DNA from 2 places in the Paenibacillus sp. Lou8.1 genome. Region 2 is predicted to be linked to the other one. Evidence: predicted binding sites of a transcription regulator. Region 2 holds the regulator's gene; the other holds the start of a gene.
The links. Region 2 encodes NrdR, which represses ribonucleotide reductase genes. Its sites were predicted from a motif close to AACACNATATATNGTGTT; they were not measured.
Positions count from the first base shown of each region.

Region 1: nrdI (class Ib ribonucleoside-diphosphate reductase assembly flavoprotein NrdI) is a predicted target of NrdR. The motif match lies at 6,826-6,843, and genes of this name have one in related genera.

Region 1 is NZ_JANAVN010000001.1:327,550-337,839, reverse strand. It holds gene NLX78_RS01650 (beta-mannosidase) at 1-1,071, opposite strand, end outside; gene NLX78_RS01645 (LacI family DNA-binding transcriptional regulator) at 1,277-2,344, opposite strand; gene NLX78_RS01640 (ABC transporter substrate-binding protein) at 2,625-4,316, shown strand; gene NLX78_RS01635 (MFS transporter) at 4,393-5,616, opposite strand; gene NLX78_RS01630 (GNAT family N-acetyltransferase) at 5,619-6,179, opposite strand; gene NLX78_RS01625 (DUF2500 domain-containing protein) at 6,239-6,601, opposite strand; gene nrdI (class Ib ribonucleoside-diphosphate reductase assembly flavoprotein NrdI) at 7,007-7,366, shown strand; gene nrdE (class 1b ribonucleoside-diphosphate reductase subunit alpha) at 7,353-9,437, shown strand; gene nrdF (class 1b ribonucleoside-diphosphate reductase subunit beta) at 9,654-10,290, shown strand, end outside.
Region 2 is NZ_JANAVN010000001.1:158,946-169,235, forward strand. It holds gene polA (DNA polymerase I) at 1-1,674, shown strand, start outside; gene mutM (DNA-formamidopyrimidine glycosylase) at 1,746-2,576, shown strand; gene NLX78_RS00735 (MntP/YtaF family protein) at 2,688-3,479, shown strand; gene coaE (dephospho-CoA kinase) at 3,491-4,087, shown strand; gene NLX78_RS00745 (lytic transglycosylase domain-containing protein) at 4,084-4,647, shown strand; gene NLX78_RS00750 (alpha/beta-type small acid-soluble spore protein) at 4,766-4,990, opposite strand; gene nrdR (transcriptional regulator NrdR) at 5,096-5,563, shown strand; tRNA gene NLX78_RS00760 (tRNA-Ala) at 5,694-5,769, shown strand; tRNA gene NLX78_RS00765 (tRNA-Lys) at 5,782-5,854, shown strand; gene NLX78_RS00770 (alpha/beta hydrolase family protein) at 5,939-6,940, opposite strand; gene NLX78_RS00775 (GNAT family N-acetyltransferase) at 6,958-7,590, opposite strand; gene NLX78_RS00780 (helix-turn-helix domain-containing protein) at 7,608-8,363, opposite strand; gene NLX78_RS00785 (radical SAM/SPASM domain-containing protein) at 8,587-9,465, shown strand; gene NLX78_RS00790 (hypothetical protein) at 9,703-9,975, shown strand; gene NLX78_RS00795 (hypothetical protein) at 9,976-10,212, shown strand; gene NLX78_RS00800 (helix-turn-helix transcriptional regulator) at 10,216-10,290, shown strand, end outside.

The DNA.
Region 1 (10,290 bases), 170 kb from region 2:
AGCTGCACTGGCAATTTCATACCGATATCGTTCCATCGTAACTTCAGTGACAAAGCTGTCATTCGGAATATGGTTAGCCCCTTTTGCAAACACAGGGATTCCGTTCAGCTCAAAATAAAAGCTCTCTCCTGCTGCATCCCGTTCACGTACAAGACGGATGGAACGCAGTCCCGTTTTTACTGATTTTTCCGCGATTACAGCTCCTTGTTCTTGATCCACCAATTCGGCCACAAACGTATATAAATGCGGCTCCCCCAGTCCACGGCACCACCACAGCTTCGGCTTCTTCATCTCCAGCTCCAGCTCGACCGTCTGCTTCCCCTTCAGCAGCCGTACCGGCTTGGACCACACCTTCCCGTCAGCGGAAATACGCAACTCGGCATCTCTAATCTCATCTGCATTTTCGATCTCTACCACTGCCATGAGTTTAGCCCCTACCGAATTCACCTCGTCCTGTCGAATAAACAAGTCTCTCACGATCAGACCGGACCACGCCTCGATCCGGACCTCTCTCCAGATACCGCTCGTCACCAGCCTCGGTCCCCAGTCCCAACCATAGTGGTAGGGAGCCTTACGTGCGAAAACGCTTACTTTTTTGTCGGACAAACCACCGATCTCGGACTGATCATTGGGTGCAGGGAGTCCATAACCTAAGCTTTCCAGCTTGGGTACATTTTCAGCAATCGGAGAACGGAAACTGATTTCCAGCCGATTTTCCCCTTGCTGAACAATTGCCTTCACATCCTGTCTCCATACCCGAAACATATTATTGGCTGACAAGACATATTGGCCATTCACTTTTACATCCGCGTATGTGTCCAGACCTTCCAACACCAACTCTACACATTGACATTGAAGCTGATCTGCATTTATCTCAAAATGGGCTTCATATATCCAATCCTGCTTATCAATCCACTGTACCTCCATCTCGTTCATACCGATAAACGGATCAGGAATTTTGCCATATCGTAAAAGATCAGTATGCACACAACCCGGCACTTTCGCGCTGAGCCACTCATCACTTTGTGCTTCCCTAAACCTCCAGCCATCCAACCCTATCACATTAACCATCGTCACAAGCCTCCTATAAGCATGATTGGGAACATCTGGATTCGTCAGTAACATAACAAAAATAACATTAAGCTAACAAAATAGTCAATTGTTTTTTAGAACAAATGACAAAATACAAAATAAAAGTCGCCCTCTGCCCCTAAACAGGCTAAAAGCGACCTCCTTCGTCTTCACGGTGTATGGTGTCATAACACGTATCTGGACATTAACTATATGTGATTGTGCTGATGGGACGCTCACGGTCATCATTTTCCCGACTGATCCGGGGTGCATGAACTTCCCGTACGAATAGCTCAGCATGTAGCAACTTTTTCTCGACAGGCGAGTTCGGGTTCGTTATGCGCCATAACAACTGGTCCACTGCACGCATTCCCAGCAATTCCTTATCCACTCTCACCGTGGCATAAATCGGCATTTGTTCATTCGTATCGTCAAACCCGGTCACTCCGCAACGCCTCGGAACGTCAATCCCCTTTTCTTTCAGCACATCCACGACTTGCGCAGCAGTCACATCATTAGCACATACAAAAACCTCAGGCAGTTCGTCCTCGGACAACTTTTCCATTTCCTCAGCAAGCGCTTGCGCTCCCCTGTGAAGAAGTGCTTTAATCTGCCGCAATTCTACTCCGCTCATTTCCAGTGTGGAACGACATGCTTCCCAGCGTTCGTAGAAACTGTGAGCGTCATCAATATGACCCACAAACTGAAAGCGGGTATAGCCCCTACACAGCAAGTCCTTCATTAATTCACTCATGCATGTGCGATTATCTGTAAACACCGTATCACTTAAAAATGCAGAATCCCAATGATCTACCATGACGACCGGAATACCCATCCGATAAATGTTCAGCAACAATGAAGTTGAAATCGTCCCTACCGTGATAATTCCTTTAATCGACTCTGGATTCAGTAAAGAAAACATGTCTTCAGTCGAGGGCTCCGTTAACGTGATCATATCCATACCCTTACGGTTCAGACGCTCGGAAATCCCTTCAAATACAGGCCCCCAGTATCTGGATTCCCTGTTCTGGTACCTAATATTCGGAAATAACACTAGCACGGTACCCGACCATTCTCTGGTATCTGTGTCCCGAGGCTCTACCCCTGTGATTTTGGGATGACTGCGAAAATAGCCCATCTGGGCGGCAAGCTTGACCAGAACCGCCCTTGTCTCTTCACTTACACCGGGTTTGCCTGACAGTGCACGCGAAACAGCGAACTTTGAAACGCCCGCCGCATCCGCAATTTCTTGCAACGTTACTTTTCCACGCATCTTCTCACCCAACCCTATTCGGAATCTTTTTCTACCTTAATCTTTCTAATACACGGGTGTACCTATAAACTGGTACCATCGTAGCATACTTTGTTTTAGATCATCAAATGATTGATTTGTACAAATCCACACCCTGCACCAAAATATGTTTGCTTAATAAAAAAACAAACCGCATAACAAGCAATTATAAATTACTTGACGTGAGGTTCTTTATTTCCTACAATTTACTATTGAAAGCACTTACATTGTGTAAATCATACTTATTAAGGGGGATTTGCAAATGTTCAAGAACAGGTCGGTACGACAGAGTTCCATTCTACTCCTGTCTTTGCTGCTGCTCGTTACAACGGGCTGCGCGAATGGAACAGACGGTAAGGCAGAAAAGGAAGATCCTAATGACACCAGTCCCATTACTCTTACTTTCTTTGGCGGTGATTCCAGCTCTAACTGGAACAACATGAAGGATGCTGTCGGGCAGGAAATTATCAAGAAAACGGGTGTTACGCTAAATGCCGAACATGCTGTCAATGGTCGAGGCGAGGAAAAGTTTGCTTTAATGGCAGCAAGCGGAGAGTATCCAGATCTCGTGTACCCCAAAGGAGACATTGGAAAAATGGTCGACGCCGGGGCACTCATTGACTTAACCGACCTCATTGACAAATACGGCCCTAACATTAAGAAAGTGTATGGAGACTATTTTAATCGTATTAAATATAGTAGTGAAGATCCAGCCATTTACACGATCCCGACCAATTTGGGTGTGGATCACATCGCGTTTGATGCACAAGCTGGCTTCGAAATCCAGCATCAGGCACTTAAGAAGCTTGGATACCCTAAAATCCGCACCGTTCAAGATTTTGAAAAAGCACTTAAAGATTATGTCGCCAAATATCCTACCACCAATGGCCAGCCTACCATCCCCCTATCACTCGATGCCGAAGACTGGAAAATTCAAATTACGGTGACAAACCCGGCTGTTACTGCTACAGGTGGACCCGACGATGGCGAATATTATATTGATCCTAAAACACACAAAGCCATTCTTCACTACAAGCGCCCAGAGGAACGTGAATATTTCCGTTGGTTGAACCATATGTACAATGAAGGACTGTTGGATAAGGATACATTTGTGCAAAAAAGTGATCAGTACAAGTCCAAAATCGCCGCAGGCCGTGTCATCGGACTCATTGATCAGGAATGGAACTATCAAGATGCCGAAAATGCGCTCAAGGCAGCAGGTAAGGATGAATTCACTTACGCCCATTTTCCTGTCACTTTAAATGAGAAATACGAGGACCATTCCCTCCAGCCCATTGGCTTCGATACTGCATCCGGGATCGGAATTACAACCTCATGCGAAAATCCGGTGCGGGCTATCAAGTTTCTGGATTTTCTGGCCTCCGACGAAGGACAAATTTTACGTAATTGGGGAATTGAAGGCCAGCATTACAACGTAGAGAACGGCAAACGAGTCATTCCGGCGGATGTGCAACAACGTAAAAACACCGATAACGCTTCTTTTAGCAGAGAGTCAGGAATCGGTTTGTACTGGATATGGGGGCCACATTATGGCGATAGCGTGAAGGACCCTTCTGGCAACTATTACACAACCAATTATCCAGAGATGATTACCGAAAATTATAGTCAAGCCGAAAAAGAGTCCCTTCAGGCATACAAAGCCCAGACGTGGAAAGACCTGTTTCCGAACGAAAAGGATTTTCCGGTAAAAGAGTGGGGTGCTGCCTACAACATGCCTGTTCCGACCGATACGAATTACAATGTTATTTATCAAAAGTCGCAGGACATTGTACGCAAACGGATTCCTGAGGCTGTACTCGCCAAGCCAGATCAGTTCGACGCTGTGTATGACCGCATGCTCCAAGAGCTGGATCAGGCAGGTGTGCCAAAGGCTGAAGAAATCTATACTGGCCTAATCCAAAATCGGCTGAAACTGTGGTACGGCGAAAAATAAGGTTTGCTTGCTTTTTAATGAAATATTATAGGGCTGACAGACCATGTTGTTCAGCCCTTCTACATTAACTTTTACATTAAATATTCTGTTTGGTTTCTTTTTCTTTCCAAGAATTACTTTTCCCTGAAACACGATGGACGTAAAACAATAAAATGATTGGAATCAACGCAATCCCGCCACACACCACCCAAGATATTTGAATAGGTGTTTGATCGGAAGACAAATCCGTAAAATTTCGACTGATGATCCCTGTCACGATTAAACCTACGCACATGCCTAATTGTGAAATCGCAGAATCCAGAGATAGTAGTGTAGAACGATACTCATTAGAGATTCTTTTGTTCAGAAAAATTTGTTTGGCAACCGGGTACATGCCGCGTCCAATTTCATAGATCAAAAAGGTAAGCAGTACAGGATAAAATGTGTTGAACGCACCAGCTAAAATGAGCCATACCCCTATCATGCCGCAAGCATACACGAGTATATGTACATCACTGTATCGTGCGCCTAGCTTTCGAACTAGATAACTTCCCAAAGTCATACATAGTGAATAGCCTGCCTTGATAAACCCCATAATCCAAATCCCTTGTTCGGAAAGGCCAACCAGACGTGGCTGTTGAAATGTATTCCCCGCCGAGTTCGAAAAGCTGATAAATAAACCAATCATAAACACAATCCAGATGGACTTATTTTCAAAACCGATACGGACGCTTTCTCCGATAATCGTTTTAATGCGAGTAGTAGACGTCTTTCGATGAGCAACATTCTCCTCATCCATATAAAAGGAACATAGAAAAATGCATACAATAATAGATAAAATACTGACTGCCCATGGAAGTGAATAGTTATAGGTTGCGAAAAAGGCCCCCAACAGACCACAAATAAATCCCGAAATGTACTGTATACTGTTAGAGGTTGTAAAAAGAACTTCCATGGGCTTATCACTGTTTTCCACAACCCAGGATTCTAACGAACCTGATTGTAAACATATAGCCAGACCCCCAAAAACTTGCGCGAACACAAGCACCCCGATATGATCTGTCCAAACGAACAATACACTGTAGACTAAAAAACAGCAAAGTCCCAAAATAACAGAAATTTTTCTGCCATACTTGTCTGCAATCGCCCCTGTGGGTATCTCAAACAAAAAAATACTTACAAAAAATACAACCAGTAAGAAGTTCGCACTTTGCAGAGAAAGTCCTTTAGCTAATAGAAATAGGATGAGCGTAGTCCCCGTGATTTCACTCATAAAAAATTGAAGAAAGCTGACGGAGTAAAATAGCTTATGAGGTTGCACTCTCAGGACTCCGTCGCTTGCTCTGCAGCCTTATATTCACTTCGCAAAATCCCCATCTGAATAATGTCATAGTATTGCCCTTCCCTGAATAGCTTTTCCCGCAGCCGACCTTCTTCCTTGAAGCCGCAGGCCAGATAGCAACGGTGTGCACGTTCATTGAACGCATAGACCTCCAACTCCAGCCGATGCAGATTCAGCGTATGAAATGCGAATTTTTGTAACAACCGGATCGCTTCCCGTCCGTAACCTTTGCCCAGATCGCCGTCACGCCCGATCACAACACCAAGGGTGGCGTGCCGATTCACCCAGTTGATTTTGAATAAATCCAGTTGTCCGATATAGTCCAGTGTGTCTTTATGCGCAATGACAAAACCTTTGATCTCGGGGTTGCCGTCAATCATCATCTGCACAAAGGATTCGCTATTCACCTGTGAATGCGGGTAGATAAACACGTCGCTTAAACCACGTGTGATTTCCGGGTCATTGACCCATTTTCGGATAGCTGGTATATCTTCTTGACGGTATTCTCTCAATACTATTCGTTTTCCAATGATATGCGGCATCGTAATCTTCCCTCCAATTATGTATTTGTTTTGGCAATACTAACTCGCCGCCAACACCTTTACGCTTCCATTACTCTCACAAACTCCAGAAAACGTGTACCTTTATAATGAAGCTCCCCACGATCCCCGATCACAATCATACCAAAGTCTGTATCCTTCACCTCCAGCTCCATACGCTCACCCCCGTCAAACTCAAAGGTGATATAATAATATGTCGAAGCTGAAAAATCGCCTGATCCCCCACGCACTCTCGTCCGTTTATCCACAACCTTACATGAACGTTGTACCCGTTCGGCTGCTTGATTGGACAGGCCCGCTCCTATCGTTTTGACAATTCCCATAATCATTACAAAAGCAATGAGTCCAAATACGATAAAAAAGATTGTATTAAACGATTGAAATTCCATAAAATCACTTCCCATTCGCTTCATCCTTTCTACAGTAAAATGTAAATTTTCCATTCTATTGCCCATTGACAAATCGTACATCTTCACCCTCAAAAACTCCAATACTTTTTTAACATACTTACGAAAAAAAAGTTCTTTCGCTCTTTTCCGCACCCCGCTTGGACTTATACCCGATCTGGGTCCTCTGATCCCCTCTAGACCGATTGACAAAACTATATATAGATATAAAATAGAAAATGTACTCTAAATATAGTGTAAAAAACGTATTTATGCCCGATATCTTGAAGATACAGGTATGAAAATACATGTAAATATAGAGTCAAAATCTTAAATGGCGCAGCCAGCAAGGGATTCCATCTATAATAGATCCCAGGCAATGCGTTTTCTTTTTTCGTTAATTGTTTAAGGAGGTTGCATACCATGCTGATTGCATATGATTCGAAGACCGGCAATGTAAAAAGATTTATAAACAAGCTCAAGCTTCCAGCGGTTCAGATCGAGGAGCAAATGACTATAGAAGAACCTTACGTACTTATTACATATACAACTGGGTTTGGGCAGATACCTGAGAGGGTATCTTCCTTTTTGAAAAAGAATGCTCAAAACCTTGTTGGTGTAGCTGCAAGCGGCAACCGTAACTGGGGTGAGAAATTTGCCAAAAGTGCGGATTTGATTGCCGATCATTATAATGTCCCCGTGATTAGTAAATTTGAATTATCTGGAACGTTCGGAGATGTAGAGCGTTTTAAACAGGAGGTGAGCCGAGTTGCGGCATATTGAATTGAACAACATGTTGATGAAACGCGATACAGACGGCTTTTTCCAATTGGAAAAAGACCAAGAGGCTGTAGCAGAGTTTATGAAGGAAGTTCAGGAACGGAGTTTGAAGTTTGCTGACACAGCCGCTCAAGTGCTGTATATGATTGAGAATGATTATTACGAAAATTTCTATAACAGCTACACGGCTGACGAAATTAATGATATTTTCCATATCACTCATAGCTATAATTTTAAATTTCCTTCCTATATGGCAGCATCCAAGTTTTACACCGACTATGCAATGAAGAGTAACGACCGGAAAGTCTATCTGGAACATTACCCTGACCGGGTTGCTGCTGTCGCGCTGCATTTAGGACGCGGTAACGCCGATACGGCACGCCTGTTGTCCCGCTCGATGATGGAGCAACGCCTCCAGCCAGCAACACCAACCTTCCTGAATGCAGGCAAAAGCCGCCGTGGGGAATTGGTATCCTGCTTCCTGCTCGAAATGGACGACTCCCTGAACTCAATCAACTATGTGCTGAACACCTGCATGCAGTTGTCCAAAATCGGGGGCGGTGTTGCGGTCAACCTGTCGAAACTGCGGGCACGCGGCGAAGCGATTAAAGGCGTAGAAGGCGCAGCAAAAGGCATTATGCCTGTGCTGAAGCTGATGGAAGACGGTTTCTCCTATGCAGATCAAATGGGGCAACGTAAAGGCTCTGGGGCAGCCTATTACAACATTTTCGGATGGGACGTGCTTGAGTTCCTGGATAGCAAAAAGATCAATGCTGACGAAAGAGTACGTCTCAAGACACTTTCTATTGGATTGCTGGTGCCAAACCGCTTTTACAAGCTGGCTCAAGATAATGAACCGCTGCATGTATTTGCTCCTTACAGTGTGTTCAAAGCCTATGGAACGCATCTGGACGACATGGATTTGGATGAAATGTACGACACATTGCTCGCTGACGATCGGGTGAAGAAAAAAATAGCGATGAGCGCACGTGACATGCTGACGAAAATTGCCATGATTCAGTTGGAGTCTGGTTATCCATATATCATGAACAAAAGTAACGCGAACCAGGCACATGCTCTTAAAAACGTGGGTCAAGTCAAGATGTCGAACCTATGCACGGAAATCTTCCAGTTGCAGGAAACTTCCGAAATTACAGATTACGGCCAACAGGATACCATCCGCCGGGACGTGAGCTGTAATCTAGCTTCTCTGAACATTGTAAATGTGATGGAACATGGCAAAATCCGCGAATCCGTTCACGAGGGTATGATTGCTCTCACCTCGGTCAGCGATATGACCCAAGTAGCTAATGCACCGGGTGTTGCGAAAGCAAACCGTGAAATGCACTCCGTCGGACTGGGTGTTATGAATCTGCACGGCTATCTTGCCAAGAACAAAATTGCGTATGAAAGCAATGAAGCGAAGGACTTTGTCCGTACCTTCTTCATGACGATGAACTATCATTCCATCGAAAAAAGTATGGAAATCGCGAAAGCAGCTGGACAAAGCTTTTATGGATTTGAGGAATCGGATTATGCGACAGGCGTATATTTTGACCGATACCTGAACACAGATTATCGTCCAACAACTGCACGTGTACAAGAGTTGTTCAAAGACATCTATGTTCCGACTTCAGCGGACTGGGACAAATTAAAAGCAGATGTAATGAAAAATGGTCTGTACCACGCCTATCGTATGGCGATTGCGCCGACTGCTAGCATTTCGTACATTCAAAATGCAACATCCAGCGTCATGCCAATTGTTGAGCAGATTGAAACCCGTACCTATGCCAATTCGACGACCTACTATCCAATGCCTTATTTGCAAAAGGATAACGTGTTCTTCTATAAATCTGCTTATCAAATGGACCAGTTCAAAGTGCTTGATCTGATTGCAGAAATCCAGCCGCACGTGGACCAAGGAATTTCGACCGTGCTTCATGTGAACAGTGACGTGACTACGCGTCAGTTAGCACGTTGCTATCTGTACGCTGCACACAAAGGACTTAAATCGTTATACTACACACGCACCAAAAAGCTGTCTGTGGAAGAGTGCCTCACCTGCTCCATCTAAAGTATAAGGTAACAAGCTGTAGTATAAAAATTAGATTTTGAATAGATATAGATGCTTTGCATTAGAAGCTGTATCCAGCGTGTGGTTCAGACCTTTACGGGACTGGACAGACCCTCGCGGATACAGCTTCCGTATGTCAAGCATACGATGATTCGCCTGCACTATTTCAATGTGTGTTTCCAGGGAATCTCGCAAGCTGAAGGGAGAATGCTAACAATGACAGGTATACAAGCTGTAAACTGGAATCGCTCGGACGATGATTTCACACTGATGTTCTGGAACCAGAACATTATGCAATTTTGGACGGATGATGAAATCCCGTTGTCTGACGATAAAATGTCCTGGGTAACCCTCAGTGATATCGAAAAAGAAGCCTACATGAAGGTGCTGGGCGGATTGACGCTACTGGATACTATTCAAGGCGGCGTGGGTATGCCGCAAATTATGGAGCATGTGGACGGACTGCAACGCAAAGCCGTACTAAGCTTTATGGCGATGATGGAACAAATTCATGCCAAGTCGTACAGTAGCATCTTTACAACGCTAGCTTCCACGGAAGAAATTGACGGTGTATTCCGCTGGGTGGAAGAAAATCCACATCTCCAAACCAAGGCAGAAACCATTCGTCAGTATTATATGAATATCCACACACCGAAAGACCTGTATCTCGCGATGGCAGCGTCGGTGCTGTTAGAAAGCTATTTATTTTATAGCGGCTTCTTCTACCCTCTTTATCTGGCGGGCCAGGGCAAGTTGACATGCAGTGGAGAAATTATCGATTTGATCCTACGGGACGAAAGTATTCACGGTGTGTACGTAGGTGTACTGGCACAGGAGATTTATGCAGAATTGG
Region 2 (10,290 bases):
ACGCATGGTGATAATCCGCATCATGCTGACATCGTAGGTCTGATATTTGCCGCAACGGGACAGCAGTTTTTTATGACACTGGATGTACTGCAAAGCGATGCAGCTTCATCTATTCGCGAATGGCTTGCTGACCCTGAACGCAAAAAACGTGGTCATGATCTGCATCGTACGGATTTGGCTTTACACTGGCATGGAATTGAGTTTGCAGGTGCCGAGTTTGATGTGCAACTGGCGGGATACTTGCTGGACCCGACCGATGCAAACCAGACATTGAGCGGATTGGCAGCCAAATATGGTTTGTCTTCGATCCGTCCAGACGAAGAAGTGTTCGGTAAAGGAGCTAAATATAAAGTCCCTGACGTGGATGTACTGTCCGATCATGTGGCGCGTAAGGCAGCGGTGATTGAAGCTTTGGTGCCTGTACAGCAGGCGGAGCTGGAAAAAACGGAAATGCACAAGCTGTTTCATGAGCTGGAGATGCCGTTGTCCCGCATTTTGGCGGATATGGAGAAGCAGGGCATTTTGGTGAACGTAGAAGAACTGCGCGCTTTGGGGAAAGAATTTGAAGCCCAGATTGCAACGTTGGTGGGTGAAATCTACAGCATTGCTGGAGTAGAGTTCAATCTGAATTCGCCCAAGCAGTTGGGTGAGATTTTGTTTGATAAACTGGGTTTACCTGTCATTAAAAAGACTAAAACGGGGTACTCGACCGATGCGGAGGTATTGGAAAAGCTGGCCCCCTATCATGATATTGTGCAAAATATTTTGCAGTACCGCACCATTGCCAAACTCCAATCGACGTATGTCGAAGGTTTGCTGAAAGAAATTTCGGAGAAAACGGGTAAGGTGCATACGTATTTCCGACAGACGGTTGCAGCAACTGGACGCTTGAGCAGTCAATTTCCGAATTTGCAAAACATTCCGATTCGTCTTGAAGAGGGTCGCAAAATCCGAAAAGTATTTGTTCCGTCCGAACCGGGCTGGTCTATTTTGGCGGCAGACTACTCACAGATCGAGCTGCGGGTGCTGGCTGATATTTCGGATGATGAACGTTTGAAGGAGGCCTTTGTCCACGATATGGACATCCATACCAAGACCGCATCCGATGTGTTTGGGGTAGCAGCGGAAGATGTGGACTCCAATATGCGGCGTTCTGCGAAGGCAGTCAACTTTGGGATTGTCTATGGGATCAGTGATTATGGTCTGTCACAAAATTTGAATATTACGCGGAAGGAAGCGGCTCGTTTTATCGACCAGTATTTTGATGTGTTCCAAGGCGTTCGCCGTTACATGGATGATATTGTGAAGGATGCGAAGCGGGACGGCTACGTAAAAACGCTGTTAGAACGCAGACGCTATTTACCGGAGATTAACGCCAGCAATTTCAACCTGCGTTCATTCGCTGAGCGTACAGCGATGAATACGCCGATTCAAGGTACCGCAGCCGATATTATCAAGTTGGCGATGGTACAGATGGATGAGGTCTTACGTGAACGTAAACTTCGCAGCAGAATGCTGCTCCAAGTACATGATGAGCTTGTGTTCGAGGTTCCGCCTGAGGAAATGGAAACGATGAAAGAGCTTGTCCCGGCTACCATGGAAGCCGCATTAAAGCTGGCTGTGCCGCTCAAAGCCGAAGTGAGCTATGGCAGCAATTGGTATGAGGCCAAGTAATATATTTCAATGAGTAGATAGTCCCAATTTGACGCTGCTTCCGTTATAATATAGGGTGAGGTGAAGACATCATGCCGGAATTACCGGAAGTAGAAACCATTAAACGAACGCTAAACGAGCTTATCGTTGATAAACATATAGATCATGTCACCGTTAATTTGCCGCGGATCATTCAACGGCCCGATGATATCCACGCTTTTGCGATGGAATTGGCCGATCACCGGATTACAGGGGTTGAGAGACGCGGGAAGTTTCTGCGGATTTTGCTGGACGGGCTGGTGCTGGTCTCCCATCTTCGAATGGAAGGGCGATATGGATTGTATTCGCAACATGATCCTGTGGAAAAGCATACCCATGTCATCTTTCATTTTAAAGATGGTACGGAGCTGCGTTATCAGGATGTGCGCCAGTTTGGCACAATGCACTTATTTCCGGCAGGACAGGATTTGCTGGAAAAGCCGCTGAACAAGCTCGGTTTGGAACCGATGGACGAGGCCTTTACACCCGAAATGCTGCGTGTCGCTGTTGGAACTCGTTCGACTTCGATCAAGGCAGCGCTGTTAAACCAGTCATATGTGGTGGGCATTGGGAATATTTATGTAGATGAATCGTTGTTTAAGGCGGGGATTCATCCAGCACAGCCAGCCAAAAGCCTAACGGATAGCCAATTTCATGTCTTGCATGAAGCTATTGTCTCCACGCTGGGTGCGTCGATTCAGGTTGGAGGCTCGTCCATTAAATCGTTCGTTAATGGACAGGGGAAAACGGGCGACTTCCAGCATCAATTGCAAATCTATGGACGTAACGCGAAGCCTTGTGTTAACTGTGGCACATTGATCGAAAAATCTGTCGTAGCCGGACGTGGCACACATCATTGTCCGGTCTGCCAGCCTCTGCGCTAAACAGGCACAGTCACCCCAAGCCCATCCCTCTCATATATTGTTCCAAGTACCAATACTGCGGAGGGTTTCGGTTGTTATAAGGCCCTGCCTTCGCAATGGGAGGGAATTGGAGTGGCTAATCATTGGGGAGCCCTGCTGTTACTGGCATTTGCGCTAAGTTTGGACAGTTTCGGAGTCGGTGTTACATATGGACTGCGCAAAATGAAAATTCCACTGTTGTCGATTGCTATCATCTCCATATGTTCAGGTTTGGTGATCGGCATATCCATGCAATTGGGCGCATTACTATCTCATGTTCTGTCTCCTGTATATACGACCGTTTTCGGCGCTGTCATCCTGATCTGTATCGGCTGTTACTCTTTGATTCAAGCTCTGCACCGCAAAGAGGATTCGCCAGAGGATTCAGCGGAAGCCTCTCGGCGGCTGCTTCTTACAGAACAGACTGATCCAGTGAGCAGATCTGTTCTTGGAGAGAAGAAGAGTATAGAGGATGCTGATACAGAGTCTTTCCTTAGCTCAAGAAAAGATCTGTCGGCAGAAGCTTCTGTGGAGCAGCAGGAGCGAACGCTATTTTCTCTGGAGTTCCGCAAATGGGGACTTGTTATTCGGATTCTTCGAAGTCCGTCTGCTGCGGATATGGACCGTTCCGGCAGTATATCTGCTACCGAAGCGGTTTGGCTGGGCATTGCATTATCGGTCGATGCGTTCGGAGCGGGACTCGGGGCAGCTATGCTTGGTTTTCAGCCACTGTCTACTGCGCTGGCTATTACGTTATTCAGTGGAACATTTTTAATTGCAGGGATGAAGGCAGGCTTCTTTCTATCAGCATTTCGATTTATGAAGGCGCTGGGTGTATTGCCGGCATTATTACTGATTATGATGGGCATATTGAAGCTGTTATGAGGTGAAAGAGCATGAATATCGGATTAACCGGAGGTATTGCTACCGGAAAAAGCACCGTGTCGGCTCTTTTGGTCGCCAAAGGTGCGCTGCTGATCGACGCAGATGCCATTGCCCGGGAAGTCATGCTTCCGGGGCATCCGGTGCTGGCGGCGGTCATACAGCATTTTGGACAAGCTATAGTGAACAATGACGGAACCCTGCACCGCAAAAAACTGGGTGAGATTGTATTCGGAGACCCTGCCCAGCGGCAGGCACTTAACGATATTACACATCCTGCTATTCGTGAGGAAATGCGTATGCGCATGGAAGCATATGAACGGGAACAGCCGGACAAGCTTGTTTTGGCAGATATCCCGTTACTGTACGAGTCCGGGCTGGAGAGCTTGTACGAGGAAATTATGGTTGTGTACGTACCACGTGATATTCAGCTCCAGCGTCTGATGCTCAGAGACGGTCTGACGGAGGAGCAAGCTGGACTTAGGCTGTCCGCACAAATGGATATTGAACAAAAGAAAAGCTTGGCCGATATCGTTATCGATAATAGCGGAACACAGACTGAGACGAAGCGACAAATTGATCAATTTTGGCAGCGGAAGGGACTTGCATGAATATTTTGCGAAAGAAAAGAGTCCTGCTCACTTTGTTTGTCGGGTTTGTCCTGATCCTGTTCCTTAATTCAAATTGGATGTCCTGGTTTTATCCAATTCAATATAAGGATGAGATTCGGCAGTATTCACAAACGTATGAAGTGGACCCATTTTTGGTGGCGTCTATTATCCGTGTAGAAACCAATTTTAAAACCAGCAAGCAGTCGCATAAGGGTGCACTGGGCCTGATGCAGATTATGCCGAATACGGCAAATTGGATTATGGACAGCGCCCAGATTCAAAAGGTTCCGCTGGACAGTGTCAAGCACGAGCCTGGCACCAATATTGAGCTGGGAACCTGGTATTTGCATAACCTATCCATAAAGTTTCAGGATAATCCTGTAGCAATCGTAGCTGCTTACAATGCAGGGCCGGGTAAAGTTCAAGAGTGGCTGGATAAGGGAGTGTGGGATGGAAAAGAAGAGTCCATTAAGCAAATCCCTTTTGGTGAGACACGACATTATGTACAGCGGGTCATTTATTACTACAGGCAATACACGAAAATTTATAATGATTTTTAAATGACAAGTTAATGACATGATGAGCCTTTTCGCTTTAAAATGAAAAAAGCGCAGGACAGGCTGTTTTTAGCAGCCCATCCATACACTTTATCTTGTTATTTCTGCATTATTACCGCGATTATTGGTATTGACCTGCCAATTGTTGTTCGGCGATCGTTACGAGGCGTTTTGTGATGTAGCCCCCGATCGAACCGTTCTCATAGGAAGTCATGTTACCTTGGTAACCATCTTGAGGAATGCTGATACCCAGCTCTTGAGCGATTTCATATTTCATTTGCTCCAGAGCGCCGGAGGATCTGCTGACTACCAGATTGTTGGAGTTGCCATTGTTTCCTTGTGCCATTGTTGTTCACCTCCTCGCGATATGGTAAACATATTATGATCTGTTTTGACAAAATTATTACTAAAAATCTACGGGAATTTATTGGAAAAAGAAAGTGGTGAGATTATGAAATGTCCGTATTGTGCCTACAACGGCACGAAAGTGTTGGATTCGCGACCTGCGAATGATAACAAGTCCATCCGTCGCCGCCGTGAATGTGAGCAGTGTGCCAGGCGTTTTACCACCTTTGAAATGGTGGAGGAAACCCCGCTCATGGTCATCAAAAAAGACGGCAGCCGTGAAGAGTTTAGTCGTGATAAAATGCTGCGCGGTCTCATTCGAGCCTGCGAGAAGCGCCCAGTATCCGTCGAGCAACTGGATATGATCGTATCCCAGGTAGAGAATGCTATCCGCAACACAGCAGCCACAGAAGTGGATAGCCAGCAGATCGGTGAGCTGGTCATGGAACAGCTTTACCCAGTGGATGAAGTCGCCTACGTACGTTTTGCGTCCGTCTATCGTCAGTTTAAAGACATCAATATGTTTATGAAGGAACTGAAAACACTATTATCTAAAGATACAGCCAGCGACTGATCGCTGACTGTATCTTTCTTGGGACAAAGTGGGAAGATGATTATATTTTTTTTATAAAAGTATTGACACAGGAATAAAAATTTTATATGATATAGAAGTCGCTTGAAACGTTGATTAACTTACTTACGATGGGGCCTTAGCTCAGCTGGGAGAGCGCATCGCTGGCAGCGATGAGGTCAGGGGTTCGATCCCCCTAGGCTCCACCAAACTTTTATTATGGACTCTTAGCTCAGTTGGTAGAGCAGTTGACTCTTAATCAATTGGTCCAGGGTTCGAGTCCCTGAGAGTCCATCCTTTAGAAAAAACGGCAGAGATGCCGTTTTTTTGTTGTTTATAGATCTATTCCCAGTCTAACCGAGAACAGTTATGGGGTTTTCATTGATTGACATAATCGGCAAGGATTTTGAGATACTCGTCATTCACCAATTTTCTTGGGGCGAATACGGCTGTTAAAAAAGTTAGAGATTTTGAACGCGCGATTTTTTCATTCATCATGGAATGGTCGCCTTCAGGTAAATGAATAACGGACAGCAGCTCTGCGGGTATTTTCTGGCGGTAGACTCGCTCGGTATCCTTTACATCAACATTAATATCTTTGCCAGCCAGAACCAAGAGTACAGGAGAATGGAAGTGACTTAATTCTTCGGTGGAATCAGACCGAAAATTTTTGCCTATAAAGCTCCATCTTTCTTTGGAGATCATATCCTCAGGATCGGCTATGCTTAGGTATTCTTCATAAGAAGCATGTTTTTTCAGTAACTGTAGAATCTCTTGATCGTAGTTCAATGTCTTTTGAATTTCTTGCGGAGTAGCTCCTTCTTGCTCCATTTCTTTTCTGGTATTAAATTGTCCTTGGGAAATCCAGTTCACGGCAGGCGATACAAGGATGCTGAATGCAATATCATGTTCGTCTTTAACGATCTTCGGAATGACCCATCCTGCTTGACTGGCTCCCCATAGGCCGATTTTTTGCGTATCAATCATCGGCAAGGTTTTCGCCCAGTCTATTGCATATCGGATCTCCTGTGCGCGGTCCTCCATGCTTTGATCCAGCCAATTGCCAGGGGCACTATTAATACCGGGCTTATTCAATGACAGGGAGGCATAACCCTTGGAGGCGAACTTTTCCCACAGTGGTTTGTATCCATCATCATATGTGTCATTAATAGGACCATCCCCATGGACAAAAACAACCAATCCAACCTTTTCCGAGTAGTTCTTAGGCAAAGCTAATGTACCTGTTAACAGCCCTTTAGGCGTCGTGATTTGTATTTTTTCTTCTGTCATCTTGTAGGAATTTTGATATAGAACAATGAGTATTAAGGCAACCGCCAGAGCTGCCGCAATACCCAAAGTAAGCTTGAATGTTTTTTTCAATGGTGCTCTCTCCTCGATTACAATTTCGTTCCTTTCCAACTCATCAGATGCCATACAGGCTCCTTGAACCAAAAATGCGGTAACCCATTATACTTGGATTGTTCTACTTCAAACGCCAGTTTGTGATACAAACGGATAGTCCCTTGGTTCTTATGCGCTACATGAAGCGTCAATGTATGAAAACCAGATTCAACCGTAAATTGCTGTGCGAAAGCTAGAAGACGGCGTCCTATTCCCTGGTTACGATGACTTGAACGAATTGCCAGATGATCAATGTAACACTCATCTGCAGCGGGGGGATACTCCAGCGCATGCATACCTGTCAAAAATTTAAATATATTAAAGCAACCAAACTGTTTTATGAGCGGAGCCAAAGAAATGGGGGTTGTTTCAGGAAGTGAAGAGGAGGAGGGTTTCCATTTAAGAGAAAGAACACCGATAACTTCTTCGTTTTCTTTGGCTACAAATTGTTTCATAGATGTAGAATAAGGATTTTGAACCCAAACCTGCATTAACAACTGCTGTATAGCTTGATCCTCCAGTGTAACAAGAGATTGGAATTTTGCTTTAAACGATTCGACTAAAAGACTACAAACAGCTTCATGGTCTTGTTTCTGGTATGCAACAATGTCAAAGGATTTTGCACTCATGTAACGCCCTCCTAGATTTATTCTACTTTAACTTGAATTTCGTATTGCAGCTTGTTGTTGTCGAACATCGAAAGATAAGATTTTTCTACTAGGACAATCTTGCTTTGGCAGTTATATTGGTGATGAGCTACATATCGTTCCATTTGTTTAATTTCATAATCAATCTCAGGCTCTTCAATGACGGAAAGATGCTTATAAAGATAGTTGCCTTCTTCCAGAATATAGTCAGCCACATCCACCGTTTCATAACACAGCTTCACCTGTCCGGCATCAGACAAGTAATGCAGGTCATTTTCAAATAATCGAGGTGGGGCAGGGTGGTGTTCAAATAAGTTTCCGGCAGTGAGCTCTTGACCATTCTCCAATGCAAACCATAGCTTTAAATGACGGGGACCTAATCGTTTGACCTGATATTCATCATTTCGCTGAGTCAGGCTATCATGTTCTTCTAGCACTTTGTGAATAAACTGTTCATGCATCTTCAAGTTAGCTATTTCAGCTTGTACCTTCTGCAACGAATGCTCTAAAAGCTGGTTATAGTCATCGGCAGCATAGGAAGTCATACATTCTTGAATCTGACCGACAGGGACATTTAATTTGCGTAACAATAAAATATGCGAAAGCTGATAAATCTCATGAATCCCGTACATCCGATATTGATTTTCTTCTGTATGTGATGGATACAGGATTCCCTTTTCTTCAAAATATCGCAGTTGATGTACAGATACATTCATGAGCTGAGCAAGCTGACTGATCGTAATGTGTTCTTTCAATGACAGGACTCCTTACTGATAGTTGAATAACTCCACTATAAACCTTAGGTCAGACCTAGGGTCAATAGAAAATATCAAATCTTGGATAGGCATAGGTGTCGAGCATTTGATGCCCACACCAAGGGGAGGCTGGAGAGTTTACCTGTCGGTGATAACCCGTTATAATCATAAGATTAGTGAGCATAAACAAGATGCTCAGGATGAAGGTTAGAATGGGGAAATCATGTTGAAAACTTTTAAAAAGGTATACATTGAGATAACGAGCATTTGCAATCTTGCATGTAGCTTTTGTCCTCAAACACAGCGTGTCAAAAAATTTATTGATCCGGAAGTCTTTCGAAATGTGCTTGATCAGGTCAAACCACATACGGATTACATCTATTTGCATGTAAAAGGAGAGCCGTTGCTCCATCCGAAAATTGATCTTTTGTTGGAAAGTGCTCATGAGAAAGGATTGAAGGTCAATATTACCACCAATGGTACCTTGCTGCCGAAGACCGGACATAAGCTGCTTGGGCAACCAGCGCTGCGTCAGATGAACTTCTCTCTTCACAGCTTTGACGGGCACGAAGGCTCCGTGGATCGAGAAGGATATTTGGGTAATATTTTCACGTTTGTAAGAGAAGCAGTAAAACACAATGTCATTATTTCGTTCCGTCTCTGGAACCTGACTCAGGATAATCTGACTAATGTGCAGCGTCAGCGCAACCGGGAAACGCTTGAACGACTGGAGCAAGAGTTTGGACTGGACTATCGGATTGAGGAAAAGGTGATACCGGGCAGTGGGGTCAAAATCGCACCAAATGTTTATTTGAATCAAGACCATGAATTTGAATGGCCGAGCCTCAGTGCCCCGGAAGATGACGGAAAAGGCTTTTGCCATGCACTCCGTAGCCAGGCGGCGGTATTGGTGGATGGAACAGTGGTCCCTTGCTGTCTGGATGGAGAAGGTGTCATTAATTTAGGTAACGTGCACGAACAATCTTTTTCCGACATTGTGGAAGGGGAGCGTGCCAACCGTCTGTACTTCGGTTTCTCCAAGAGAGAAGCGGTAGAAGAGTTATGCCGAAAATGCGGGTACCGCAAACGATTTGGAACATAATCATACAGGTGAGCTCTAATCAACAGTAGAATGAATTGCAAGAAAGATAGCCCTTTTGCAGGGCTTTTTTACATATATTTTGATATATACATACATAATCAATGGTTTTGAACTGTTCAGAGGAAGTTAGATACAATCGATTGCTTGTGAGAATGATTATCAATTATAATGAATTTAATTCTGATAGCGCGGAATAAGAAGTGAAGGAACGGTTTGGATGGAGGCTGAGCAGTAGTAATGAAGTTGAACGATCACATTTTGCTGTGGAATCATGTTTTTATACAGGTGATGGATGTTCGTCATAAGAAGATCGAAAAAGGGGAGGAGCTACGAACCTATCGACTTCCTGTTAGTGCGTTCTTGTATGCTGTGCGTGGAAGCGCACGGGTACGGTTGGATAAAAGTATTCACAGGGTAGAGCGTTTCCATGTACTGCATGGTGGAAAAGGAAAATCCTTTTCAGAATCAGTATGCTTTTGCACCTCATTACCCGCTGCCCCTGTACGATAAGTGAAGCTGTTGGAGCAAGAATGGCGTGAAGCTTCTGGACTTGGCAAACTGCATGTTAAAGCCTTATTTCATAAATTTGTATATGAGTTGTTGCAGCAGTTGTATGGGCAGAGCATCGAACCTCTTAAGCCCGACCTTGTATCGCAGGCTGTAGCCTATATGCGTGAGCATTTTAGTCGGCCTATGACACTTGAGTCCATTGCGGAGGAGCTACAATGCAGTACTGGACATTTATAAAGGTTGTTCAAAAGTAAAATGCATACCAGTCCGATTCATTACTTGGGCCAAGTAAGAGCAGATCGAGCAGCAGAACTG